Regions from separate parts of the Chromobacterium sp. ATCC 53434 genome, predicted to be linked through region 2. Evidence: predicted binding sites of a transcription regulator. Region 2 holds the regulator's gene; the other holds the start of a gene.
What was found. The regulator sigma-54, encoded in region 2, starts transcription at its own class of promoters, with help from an activator protein. The targets are predictions, from matches to a motif close to CTGGCACGCTTCATGCTT.
Positions count from the first base shown of each region.

Region 1 (5,911 bases), 2.5 Mb from region 2:
CTCGGCGCTGGCGGCGGCGATCCCGGCCAGCTGGTCGCCGGAGCGCAACGGGCTCGCGCGCGCCAGCAGCGTCTTCAGGTCGGCGAAGCGGTAGCGGCGCGCGCCTATCGAGATGGCGTGGCTCATGTCAGGCTCCTCGCGGCGGAGCCGGCTGCGGCCGGGGATTCGGTCGCGCCCAGCAATTGCGCGTCGGCGGCGGCCGCCGCGCGCTGGCCGGCGGTGGCGAGAAAGTACAGATAGCCGGCGGTCAGCATCGCGGCGAACACCCCGGCCAGCAGCCGGTTGTAATAGACCATGGCGGCGAGACAGATCAGCGAACAACCCAGCGCCAGCGCGGGCAGCCACGGATAACAGGGCGCGCAGAACGGCCGGGGCAGCGCCGGCTCGCGGCCGCGCAGCCGGAACAGCGCCAGCATCGACACGATGTACATGACGATGGCGCCGAACACCGACAGCGTGACGATGTTGGCGGTCAGCGGCTGGCCGGCGATCTGCACCAGATCGTCGCTGAAGATGGCGGCGATGCCGACGACGCCGCCCGCCAGTATCGCGCGGTGCGGCGTCTTGAAGCGCGGATGGACGGCGGCCAGCGCGCGCGGCAGGTAGCCGGCGCGGGCCAGCGCGAAGATCTGCCGTGAGTAGCCCATGATGATGCCGTGGAAGGAGGCGACCAGGCCGAATAGGCCCAGCCACACCAGCATGTGCAGCCAGCCGCTGTGCTCGCCGACGATCAGTTTCATCGCCTGCGGCAGCGGATCGTTGATATTGGCCAGCCGGCTCCAGTCGCCGGCGCCGCCGGCCATCACCATCACGCCGAAGGCCAGCGCCACCAGCGTCAGGATGCCGGCGATGTAGGCGCGCGGAATCGTCCGGGCCGGGTCCTTGGCCTCCTCGGCCGCCATCGCCGCGCCCTCTATCGCCAGGAAGAACCAGATCGCGAACGGCACCGAGGCGAACATGCCGCCGACCGCGCCCCAGTGGAAATCGTCCCGCCCCGCCCAGCCGTGGTGCAGGAAGTGCGCCCAGCTGAAACCCGGCGCCACCACGCCCATGAACACCAGCAGTTCGAAGATGGCCAGCAGCGTCACGGCCAGCTCGAACATCGCCGCGATGCCGACGCCGGCGATGTTCAGCGCCATGAAGACCAGGTAGGCGCCGCAGGCGGTCCATTTCGGCGCCAGCGACGGGACCTGCACATTCAGGTAGGCGCCTATCGCCAGCGCGATCGCCGGCGGCGCGAACACGAACTCGCACAGCGTGGCGAAACCGGCGATGAAGCCGCCCAGCGGACCGAAGGCGCGGCGGGCGTAGGCGAACGGGCCGCCGGCGTGCGGGATGGCGGTGGTCAGCTCGGTGAAGCTGAAGATGAAGGCGGTGTACATCGCGGCGACGAACAGCGTCGCGCAGAGAAAGCCCAGCGTGCCGGCGGCGGCCCAGCCGTAGCTCCAGCCGAAGTATTCGCCGGAAATCACCAAGCCGACGGCGATGCCCCATAACTGCCAGCCGCCGAGCTTGCGCGCGAGGCCGGGTGTCGATGCGTTCATGCGGACTCCTGTTCAGGATGGAGGGTCTTCCGTGATGGAAGGATGTCGCCGCTTATGCAAAAAGAATGCCAGCGAACGCGCCGGGATTCAATGCCCGGGGCCATCGCCGGAGCCGCGGTCCGCCGTGCTAGAATCGATGGCGATACGCAACAGGGGAATAGCAGATGTCTGGCAATAGCATGGGTCGCTTGTTCACGGTAACTTCCTTCGGCGAAAGCCACGGTCCGGCGATAGGCTGCGTCGTCGACGGCTGCCCGCCGGGGCTGACGATTGGCGAGGCGGACATCCAGGCCGAGCTGGACCGGCGTAAGCCTGGCACCAGCCGCCACGTCACCCAGCGCCGCGAACCGGACACCGTGGAAATCCTGTCCGGCGTCTACGAGGGCAAGACCACCGGCACGCCGATCGCGCTGCTGATCCGCAACACCGACCAGCGCAGCAAGGACTACGGCAATATCGCCGACACCTTCCGTCCGGGCCATGCCGATTACTGCTACTGGCACAAATACGGGGTGCGCGATCCGCGCGGCGGCGGCCGCTCGTCGGCGCGCGAGACCGCCGTGCGCGTCGCCGCCGGCGCCATCGCCAAGAAATGGCTGAACGAGCGCCATGGCATCGTGATCCGCGGCCACATGACCCAGATCGGCGAGGTGCAAATCCCGTTCAAGAGCTGGGAACATGTCGGCGCCAATCCCTTCTTCAGCGCCGATCCCGACATCGTGCCGCGGCTGGAGGACTATATGGACAGCATACGCAAGAGCCTGGACTCGATAGGCGCCAGGCTGCGTGTCGTGGCCGACAATGTGCCGGTCGGCTGGGGCGAGCCGGTGTTCGACCGGCTGGACGCCGACATCGCCTACGCGATGATGAGCATCAACGCGGTCAAGGGCGTGGAGATAGGCGCGGGCTTCGGCTGCGTGGCCCAGAAGGGCAGCGAGCACGGCGACGAGCTGACGCCGCAGGGCTTCGCCAGCAACCACGCCGGCGGCGTGCTCGGCGGCATCTCCACCGGCCAGCAGATCGACGTGTCGATCGCGATCAAGCCGACGTCGTCGATCGCCCAGCCGCGCCGCTCGATCAACAAGCGGGGGGAGGCGGTGACGATGGAAACCCACGGCCGCCACGACCCCTGCGTCGGCATCCGCGCGACGCCGATCGCCGAGGCGATGCTGGCGCTGGTGTTGATGGACCACGCCTTGCGCCACCGCGCCCAATGCGGCGACGTCAAGGTGGAAACTCCGAGAATTGCCGGACGCATCGGCTAGAATTTAACAGACAGTGGCCGCGGGGCCGGGCCGGTTCACATAGGATGGCATCATGCTGAAAAGTCTGATCGATGGCTTGGCTGGACGCCGGAAAAAGAACCCCGAAGCGGACGAGGAGGCGCTGCCTCCGGTCCGCCAGGAAGCGGACACGGTCATGCCGTTGCCGGATGACGAGGCGCCGGCCGATCTGCCGGCCACGCTGGGTTTCGTGTCGCACCAGCCGGTGATGGACCGCCAGCAGCGGGTGGTGGCCTACGATTTCTTCGTCCGGCTGGGCAAGCGCAATGTCGCCGACAAGCAGCAGGAGTTCGACCGCCTGCTGCTGTCCACGCTGCAGAACATGGACATCTTCCGCCTGCTGGCCTTCCGCCGCGCCTTCGTCCACATTTCGATGACCTCGCTGGACGAGCCCTTGTTGCGCGGCATGCCGGCCGGCAGCGTCATCTTCGTGCTGGAAGTGGTGCCGGACCTGGTGGTGACCGAGCAGATGCTGGCGCAGCTGGACGAATTGCAGAAGCTCGGGCTGCGCTTCGCGCTGGAGCCGGCCTCGTACGACCAGGGCGTGCTGAGTCCGGCGCTGCAGGCCGATCTGTTCAGCCGCGTCGATTTCATGGTGCTGGATTTCGCCGGTCCGTCGACCCGGGTGCTGGCGCCGATACTGGACCAGCTGCCGAAGCGTTATCCGGGCGCGCGATGGATGGCGCGCAATGTCGGCACCGCCGAGGATCTGGACGTCTGCCTGCGCGCGCCGGGCAGCAACCGCTTCGCCTTGTTCCACGGCCCCTTCGTGCTGACCGCGCACGCGCTGGAGGGCGGCAAGGTCGACACCAGCCAGACCCGGGTGCTGCAGATCATGCGGCTGTTGCGCGCCAATGCCGATCCCAAGGAAGTGGAAGCGCAGTTCAAGCTGGACTCCGTGCTGCTGTTCAAGCTGCTGCGTTTCATCAATTCGCCGATACACGGCCTGTCGCGCAAGGTGCAGACGATAGAGGAGACATTGCTGCTGCTCGGGCGTGAGACGCTGTTCAAGTGGCTATCGATGCTGCTGTTCACCTCGCGCAAGGACGACGGCACCGCGGTCGCGCTGCTGGAGAAGTCGCTGATCCGCGCCCGTTTCATGGAGAAGCTCGGCGGCTACCGCGGCAACAAGCTGGAAGCCGAGCACCTGTTCCTGACCGGCATGTTCTCCTTGCTGGACGTGTTGCTGAACATTCCGTTTCCGGACGTGCTGGACCCGCTGGAGCTGCCGCTGACGGTGCGCGAGGCGGTGGTGGAGCAGAAAGGCATTTTCGCGCCCTATCTGTCGCTGGCGCTGGCCTGCGAGCACGGCGACAACGTCCGCATCGAGGCCTTGGCCAAGGTGCTGGACTTCGACCTCGACCTGACCAACCAGTACTACCTGGACGCGGTGGTGTGGGCGCAGGTGGTGCTGCGCGACAGCGAGGTGCACAACAACGTCGAGGCGGTGTAGCGGCGTCGGCCGCGCCGTTCAGGCCGGCGCGCGTCGTCCACTCAGCTAGAACATCATCAGCTCGCTGCTGTCGGCGTAACGCGCGCGCTCGTCCCAGCTGTCCTTGATTTCCAGGATATGCGGCAGGATGGACTGGAACATCTCCACCAGCCGCGGCTCGAAATGCGTGCCGCAGCCTTTTTGCAGCGCGTCCAGCGCCATTTCCAGCGACCAGGCCTCCTTGTATGGCCGTCGCATCGTCAGCGCGTCGAACACGTCGGCCAGCGCGACGATGCGCGCCGATTCCGGAATGGCCAGCGCCTTCAAACCGTCCGGATAACCGCTGCCGTCCCATTTCTCGTGGTGGCGCAGCGCCACTTCCGCCGCCAGCCGGAACACCGGCGCCTCGCTGCGGATCAGGATGTGACCGATGCGCGGATGGGTCTTCATGATTTCCCATTCCTCGGGCGTCAGCTGGCCGGGTTTGCGCAGAATGGCGTCCGGTATGCCCAGCTTGCCGGTGTCGTGCATCGGCGCCGCCAGCTCCAGCTGGTGGCAGGCGTCGGCCTCCCAGCCGCAGGCCGCCGCCAGTTCGGCGGCGTAGGCCGCCATCCGCCAGATGTGCACGCCGGTGTCGGTGTCGTTGAAGTGGCCGGCCTGGCCCAGCATGTAGATGGCGTCGCGGTGGCTTTTCTCCAACTGGGTCGCCTGCACCAGCGACAGATGGGTGCGCACCCGGGCCTGCACGATGGGCGCCGAGATCGGCTTGACGATGTAATCGACCGCGCCGGCCTCGAAGCCGGCGGCCTCGTTGCCGGCTTCGGACAGCGAGGTGACGAAGATGACGGGGGTGGCGCCTATCTGTCTGTCGCTCTTGATGCGGCGGCAGACGGCGTAGCCGTCCATGTCCGGCATTTCGATGTCGAGCAGGATCAGCGCCGGATGATGTTTGTCGGCGGCGGCCAGCGCCTCGACGCCGTTGCGGGCGAACACCAGCGGGTAATGGGGCGCCAGCACCTGGCGCAAGGCCGCCAGGTTTTGCGGCTCGTCGTCGACGATGAGCAGGGGAGCGTGCTGCATATCATGTCATCCTGGGAAGGCCCAGCTCGATGGCCAGCGCCCGAATCGCCGCTTCGCCGCCGCGGAAATCGAAGTTTTCCACCGCGCTTTGCAGCGGGGACAGTTGATCCGCCAGCAATAGCGGTTCCAGCGCCTGCAACACCGGCTCGACAGCCGCCGGATCGTCGGCGTTGAACGCCGCCAGCGCTTTCAGCAGCAGCGGCCCCAGCGTGTCCTTGTCCGCCTCCTTCGCCGCTGGCGGCTCGGCGTCGCGCGGGGCCGGCGCGTAGCGGCTGATCGACGACAGCGTCTGCGTCAGCGCCGCCTGCAGCGCGTCGATCGCGGCGGTGGCGTCTTCGTCCTCCTGCAGCAGCTGATCCACTTCGCCGGCGGCGGCCGACACCTCGTTCAGCGCCAGGTTGCCGGCGGCGCCCTTCAGCTTGTGCGCAAGCGACTGCGCGATCACCTTGCCGGCCAAGCGCATGGTGGCGGCGCTGTCGCTGTAGTCGCGGGCGAATTTGCGCAGGTATTGCCGGTACACGGTCTCGTCGCGCCAGATTTCCAGGCCGTGGCTGACCGCCAGGCCGGGCAGA
Region 1 is NZ_CP025429.1:3,684,413-3,690,323, reverse strand. It holds gene CXB49_RS16235 (ethanolamine ammonia-lyase subunit EutB) at 1-126, opposite strand, end outside; gene eat (ethanolamine permease) at 123-1,544, opposite strand; gene aroC (chorismate synthase) at 1,709-2,809, shown strand; gene CXB49_RS16220 (EAL and HDOD domain-containing protein) at 2,862-4,280, shown strand; gene CXB49_RS16215 (two-component system response regulator) at 4,326-5,339, opposite strand; gene CXB49_RS16210 (response regulator) at 5,341-5,911, opposite strand, start outside.
Region 1: a site for sigma-54 is predicted at 1,599-1,616, ahead of eat (ethanolamine permease). Genes of this name have one in related genera too.

Region 2 (5,911 bases):
TCCTGCGGCAGGCCGTGCTTGAAGCCGAACGATTCGAAGATCAGCATCGGCCGGCTGCCGTCGGCGTCCAGCAGCTCGCGCACCCAGCTTCTGAGCGCGTTGGCCGACAGTTCGCTGGTGTCGATGCGGGTGCCGAGTTCCGGTATGTCGGCCAGCATCTCCTGCTCCAGCCGTATGCTTTCCTCCACCGTGATGCCGGCGCCGGACAGCGGGTGGCGCCGGCGGGTCTCGGAGAAGCGCTTGACCAGCGTTTCCCGCTTGGCCTCGAGAAACAGCAGCCGCACGTCCATGCCCTGGCCGCGCAGGCGGGCGACCACGGCCGGCAGCGCGCTGAGCGACGGGCCGGAGCGGGTGTCGACGCTGATGGCGATCTGTTCGTAGCCGAAGTCGGCGTACAGCGCCATCGCCTCGGGCAGCATCGTCGCCGGCAGATTGTCCACGCAGTAGAAGCCGGCGTCCTCCAGCGCGCGCAACGCCACCGACTTGCCGGAGCCGGACAGGCCGCTAATCAATATCAGGCGCATTTTCCTGGTCCCGTAGGAAGTTGGTGTGGCGTTCGATGAATTCGCGGGTGCTGTCTATGCCCCTGAGCTGCAGGATGTAGTTGCGCACGGCGGCCTCCACCAGCACGGCCAGGTTGCGGCCGGCGGCCACCGGCAGCACCACCTTGCGCACGGTGACGCCTATGATGTCCTGGGTCTCGGACTGGATGTTGAGCCGGTCCAGCGCCTGCATCGCCTGGTCGTTGGCCTTGACCAGGTGGATGATCAGTTTCAGCACCTTTTTCGGCCGGACCGCGGTCTCGCCGAAGATGGTGCGGATGTTGAGGATGCCGAGGCCGCGCACTTCGAGAAAGTCGCGCAGCAGCGGCGGGCAGCGGCCCTCCAGCGTGTCCGGGCCGATGCGGTACAGCTCGACGGCGTCGTCGGCGACCATGCCGTGGCCGCGCGAGATCAGTTCCAGCGCCAGCTCGCTCTTGCCCATCGCCGAGTCGCCCATGATCAGCACGCCGATCTCGAACACGTCGAGGAAAACGCCGTGCAAGACGGTGGACACCGCCAGCGCGCGGGCCAGGTAGATCCGCAGCACGTCCATCAGGTACGGACTTTCCAGCGTGCTGCACATCAAGGGCACGTTGTGGCTGTGGCAGTAGTCGCGCAGCAGCCGCGGCACCGGCTGGTTGTTGGCCACCATCACCACCGACATGCTCTTGTGGAACAGCTGGTCCAGCGCGGTCTTGGCGGCCGACTGCTCCAGCTTGTTCAGGTAGTCGACTTCGGCCAGGCCCAGCACCTGCACCCGGTTCGGGTGGATGAAGTTCAGGTGGCCGACCAGCGCCAGCGTCGGGCGCTGGTCGTCGTTGCCGATCACATTGTCGGAGCCGCCGGTGCCGGCCACCCAGGTCAGATTGAGTTTCTGCTGATTTTCCTGGTACAGCCTGCGTACGGTGATGCTAGGCATTGGGGGTCCATTCGCTGAGCAACTGGTAGAGTTCGTCGCGGTTGGCGATGGCCAGCATCTTCTCGCGCATCTGGCGGCTGGAGAACATCTGCGCCAGTTCGGACAGGACCTGCAAGTGCAGGTCGGTGGCATGCTCGGGCACCAGCAGCACGAACAGGCACTGCACCGGCTTGCCGTCCGGCGCGTCGAACGGGATCGGCGCCTTCAGCCGGATGAACACGCCGGTGGCTTCCTTCAGGCCGCGGGCGCGGCCGTGCGGAATCGCCACGCCCTGTCCCAGTCCGGTGGAGCCCAGTTTTTCGCGGCTGAACAGGCTGTCGAAGATCTCGCTGCGGGCGATGCCGCGGGTGTTTTCCACCAACAGGCCCACCTGTTCGAACACCCGCTTCTTGCTGGAGACATCCAGATCGAGCAGCACATGGTCCGGAGTCAGGATTTTGCCGATGAGATTCATATTGGGTTATGCATGCGGCTCTTGGAGAAACCCGGAATTCTACGTTGCCTTGATAGTACTGAAAACCGGCAAGCGCAAAGAAAAACGGGAACCGTCCGGTTCCCGTTGCCTTCAGAGTCGCGTCACAGCGAGGCTTGCACAGCTTCGCCGGAACTTTGGCCGGTGCCCTGCGCGCGATGCTCGGTCAGCTTTTCCTTGTACTTCAACACCTGGCGATCCAGCTTGTCCATCAGCAGATCGATGGCGGCGTAGAGGTCTGCCTCGGACGCCTCGATGTGGATGTCCTTGCCGGACAGGTGCACGTTGACTTCCGCTTTTTGAACCAGTTTGTCCACCGAGAGAGTAACGGAGATGTCGATCACATGGTCGACGTGGCGGGTGATGCGCTCCAGTTTGTTTTCGATGTATTCGCGCAGCGACGGGGTGACTTCCAGGTGCAGGCCAGTTACTTTGAGGTTCATACCCTAGCTCCTTCTGGTGTTGACCGCCCGGTCGGGTTGCCGGGCGGCATTGTATTTCTCAAGGCCTGTCACAGCGCCTTGCGCAGATTCACCGCCGGAATCTGCATGGCTTCACGATACTTGGCTACGGTGCGTCTGGCAACCTGTATTCCCTGGCGGGCCAGCGCGTCGGCGATGGCGCTGTCGGACAGCGGTTTCGCGCGGTCCTCGCCGTCTATCATGCCGCGTATGTGAGCCTTGATGGCGGTGGCGGAGCATTCCCCTCCGCCGTCGGTTTCCAGCGAACTGCCGAAGAAGTACTTGAGCTCGAACAGGCCGCGCGGGCAGAGCAGGTACTTCTGGCTGGTCGAGCGGGAAACGGTGGATTCGTGCAGGCCGATCTCGTCCGCGATATCGCGCAGGATCAGCGGCCGCATCGCCACTTCGCCATGTTCAAAGAACGATTGCTGCCGTTCAACGATAGCTTCCGCCACTTTCAGAATAGTGTCAAATCGCTGCTGGATGTTCTTTACCAGCCAGCGCGCCTCCTGCAGCGGGCCGGCCAGTTCGCCGCCGGCGCCGCGTTTGTCGGCCAGCAGTCGCTCGTACAGGCGGTTGACGCGCAGCCGCGGCATCGCCGAGCGGTTCAGTTCGGCGACCCAGCGGCCGCGCAGCTTCCTGACCGCGATGTCGGGAATCACGTAGTGGATGTCGCCGTGGCCGTAGCCGCTGGCGGGGTAGGGGTTCAGCCGGGAGATCAGCGCCTGCGCCTGGCGCAGCGCCTCGTCCTGGCAGCCGAACAATTTCTTCAGCTTGGCGTAGTCGCGCCCGCCCAGCAGCTCCAGGTGTTCGCGCGCGATCTCCAGCGCCAGCGCGCGGCCGGGCTCGTCGGCCGGCCGCCGCAACAGCTGCAGTTGCAGCGATTCGGCCAACGAGCGCGCGCCGACGCCGGCCGGATCGAACTGCTGCAGCAGTGTCAGGCCGATGGCCAGCTCGTCGCTGTCCAGCTGCAGCTCCAGCGGCAGATTGCCGGCCAGCTCGTCGAGGTCCAGCGGCAGGTAGCCGTCGTCGTCCAGCTCTTCGATCAGCAGGCAGGCCACCGCGCGGTCGCGGTCGCTCAGCGCGATCTCCCCCAGCTGCGCCAGCAGGTGCTCGCGCAGGCTGGGCTGGCTGGGCACGTTGAGCATCGGATCATAGTCGTCGTCGCCGCCCTGGCGGGCGCCTGCGCCCCAGTCCAGCAGCTCGCCGGCGCCGTCGTCACGGCCGTCGGCGTCCTGCGTTTCGCCGGCGCCGCTGTCGGCGCCGTCCGGCGCGGCTTCGCCGTCGTGCGGCTCGTCGCCGCGCTCCAGCAGCGGGTTGTCGAGCAGGAAGCGATCCACCTCGGCTTGCAGGTCCAGCGTGGACAGCTGCAGCAGTTTGATCGATTGCTGCAGCTGTGGCGTCAGCGTCAGTTGCTGCGAGACCTTGAGCTGAAGGGCCTGTTTCATCGCCGCTTACAGATGGAAGTGCTCGCCGAGGTAGACCTCGCGCACCTTGTCGTTGTTGACCAGCTCCTCCGGCTGGCCGGAAGCCAGCACCGAGCCGTCGCTGATGATGTAGGCGCGGTCGCAGATGCGCAGCGTCTCGCGGACGTTGTGGTCGGTGATCAGCACGCCGATGCCGCGTTCCTTCAGGAAGGAGATGATTTTCTGGATGTCGATCACCGCGATCGGGTCGACGCCGGCGAACGGCTCGTCCAGCAGGATGAAGCGCGGTCGGGTGGCCAGCACGCGGGCGATTTCGACCCGGCGCCGCTCGCCGCCGGACAGCGACAGCGCGTTGCTGTCGCGCAGATGGCCGATGTTCAGGTCGTCCAGCAGCAGATCCAGCTCCTTCTCCAGCTCCTTGCCCTTGCGGCCGGAGATTTCCAAGATGGCGGCGATGTTCTCCTCCACCGTCATCCGGCGGAAGATCGACGCCTCCTGCGGCAGGTAGCCTAGGCCGAGCTGGGCGCGCTGGTGTATCGGATAGCGGGTGATGGAGGCGTCGTCCAGCCGGATGTCGCCGTCGTCGGCGCCGATCAGGCCGACGATCATGTAGAAGCTGGTGGTCTTGCCGGCGCCGTTGGGGCCGAGCAGGCCGACGACTTCGCCGCTCTCAATGCTCAGCGAGACGTCCTTGACCACGGTGCGCTTCTTGAAGCGCTTCTTCAGGCGGGAAACGGTCAGTATGCTGGGGCTCATCGCGGGTCGGCTCCGGCGGCGGGCTTGGCGGCCGCGGGCTGCGAGGCGGTGTTCTTCGGCTGCAGGATCACAGTGGTGCGGCCGCCCTTGCCGGCTGCCGCGCCGCTGCCGCCGCCGAGCACCTGGTAGGTCTCGTTCTGGGTGTCGTAGGTGATCACGGTGCCTATCGCCAGGTCGCCGTTGCGCTTGACGCGGGCGTTGCCGGTCAGCACCGCGCTGTGGGCGGCGCTATTGTAATCGAGCTTGCTGGACTGGCCTTCGACCCAGCCGCCGTTGTTGTCCATCTTCTGGCGGAAGGTGACGATGCGGCCGGTGGCCTGCAAGGTCTGGTTGCCCTGTTTGTCCTGGGTGGCCACCACCTTGTCGGCGTTCAGGCGCAGCGTGCCCTGCACCACGACCACATTGCCGGTGCAGACGGAAACGCCTTTGATCTGGTCCATGGTGCAGCCGTTGTCGCTGGTGATTTCCAGCGGCTTGTTGCGGTCGGCCTGTTCGGCCTGAGCGAGCGCGGAGGCGGCCAGCAGCAGGCTGGCCAATGCGATTCGGGACTTATTTGGCATAGGTGATCTTGGTTGTGGACAGCAGGTGGAGCAGGCCCAGCGGCTCCTGGTAGGTGAAGCCTATCGAGTTGGCCACCGAATTGCCGTGGTGTATCACCGACGGTGCTTTCGAGCTGGCGTAGCGTTTGCCGGTGTCGACGAACATCGCGCTGCTTTCCAGCCGGGTTTCCGGTTGCTTGCTGTCTGCGGGTTTGATCAAAACGACTTTCTTGTCGAAGAAAGCCTGCTGGTTCTTGTTGTTGTAGCGGCCGCTTTCGCCGATGACGCGGTATTGCAGCGTCCCTTGCTGATACTGGTACAGGTCGGGATTCTCGAAATAGGCGTCCGGCTTGCCCGGATATTGCCACATCCGGCTGGCGATCAGCTTGTCCAGCAGCAGGCCCTGCTTGTCGTAGCGGGTGGCGACCATGCTTTCCGCGACGTACTCCGGCTTGTCTGGATCCAGGTCGCGGCGGTGGCTGTCCCAGCGCGAGATCTGGTCCAGCCACACGGTCAGCAGCGCGGTCAGGCCGATCAGCAATATCGGGAACAGCCGGTGCGAGCGCAATAGCTTCATCATGCCAGATACCCGGCGACGACGGCGTCGAAGGTGCCCTGCGCCTGCATGATCAGTTCGGCCAGCTCGCGCACCGCGCCGTGGCCGCCCGGATTGCCGGTGACGTAATGGCAGTGCTGGCGCACCTGCGGCGGCGCTTCGGGCACCGCCACCGCCAGGCCGACGCGGGTCAGGATCGGCAGGTCAATCAGATCGTCGCCGATGAAGGCGCAGGCGTC
Region 2 is NZ_CP025429.1:1,038,965-1,044,875, forward strand. It holds gene rapZ (RNase adapter RapZ) at 1-524, opposite strand, end outside; gene hprK (HPr(Ser) kinase/phosphatase) at 505-1,461, opposite strand; gene ptsN (PTS IIA-like nitrogen regulatory protein PtsN) at 1,454-1,915, opposite strand; gene hpf (ribosome hibernation-promoting factor, HPF/YfiA family) at 2,038-2,376, opposite strand; gene CXB49_RS04915 (RNA polymerase factor sigma-54) at 2,445-3,842, opposite strand; gene lptB (LPS export ABC transporter ATP-binding protein) at 3,849-4,577, opposite strand; gene lptA (lipopolysaccharide transport periplasmic protein LptA) at 4,574-5,137, opposite strand; gene lptC (LPS export ABC transporter periplasmic protein LptC) at 5,127-5,696, opposite strand; gene CXB49_RS04935 (HAD family hydrolase) at 5,693-5,911, opposite strand, start outside.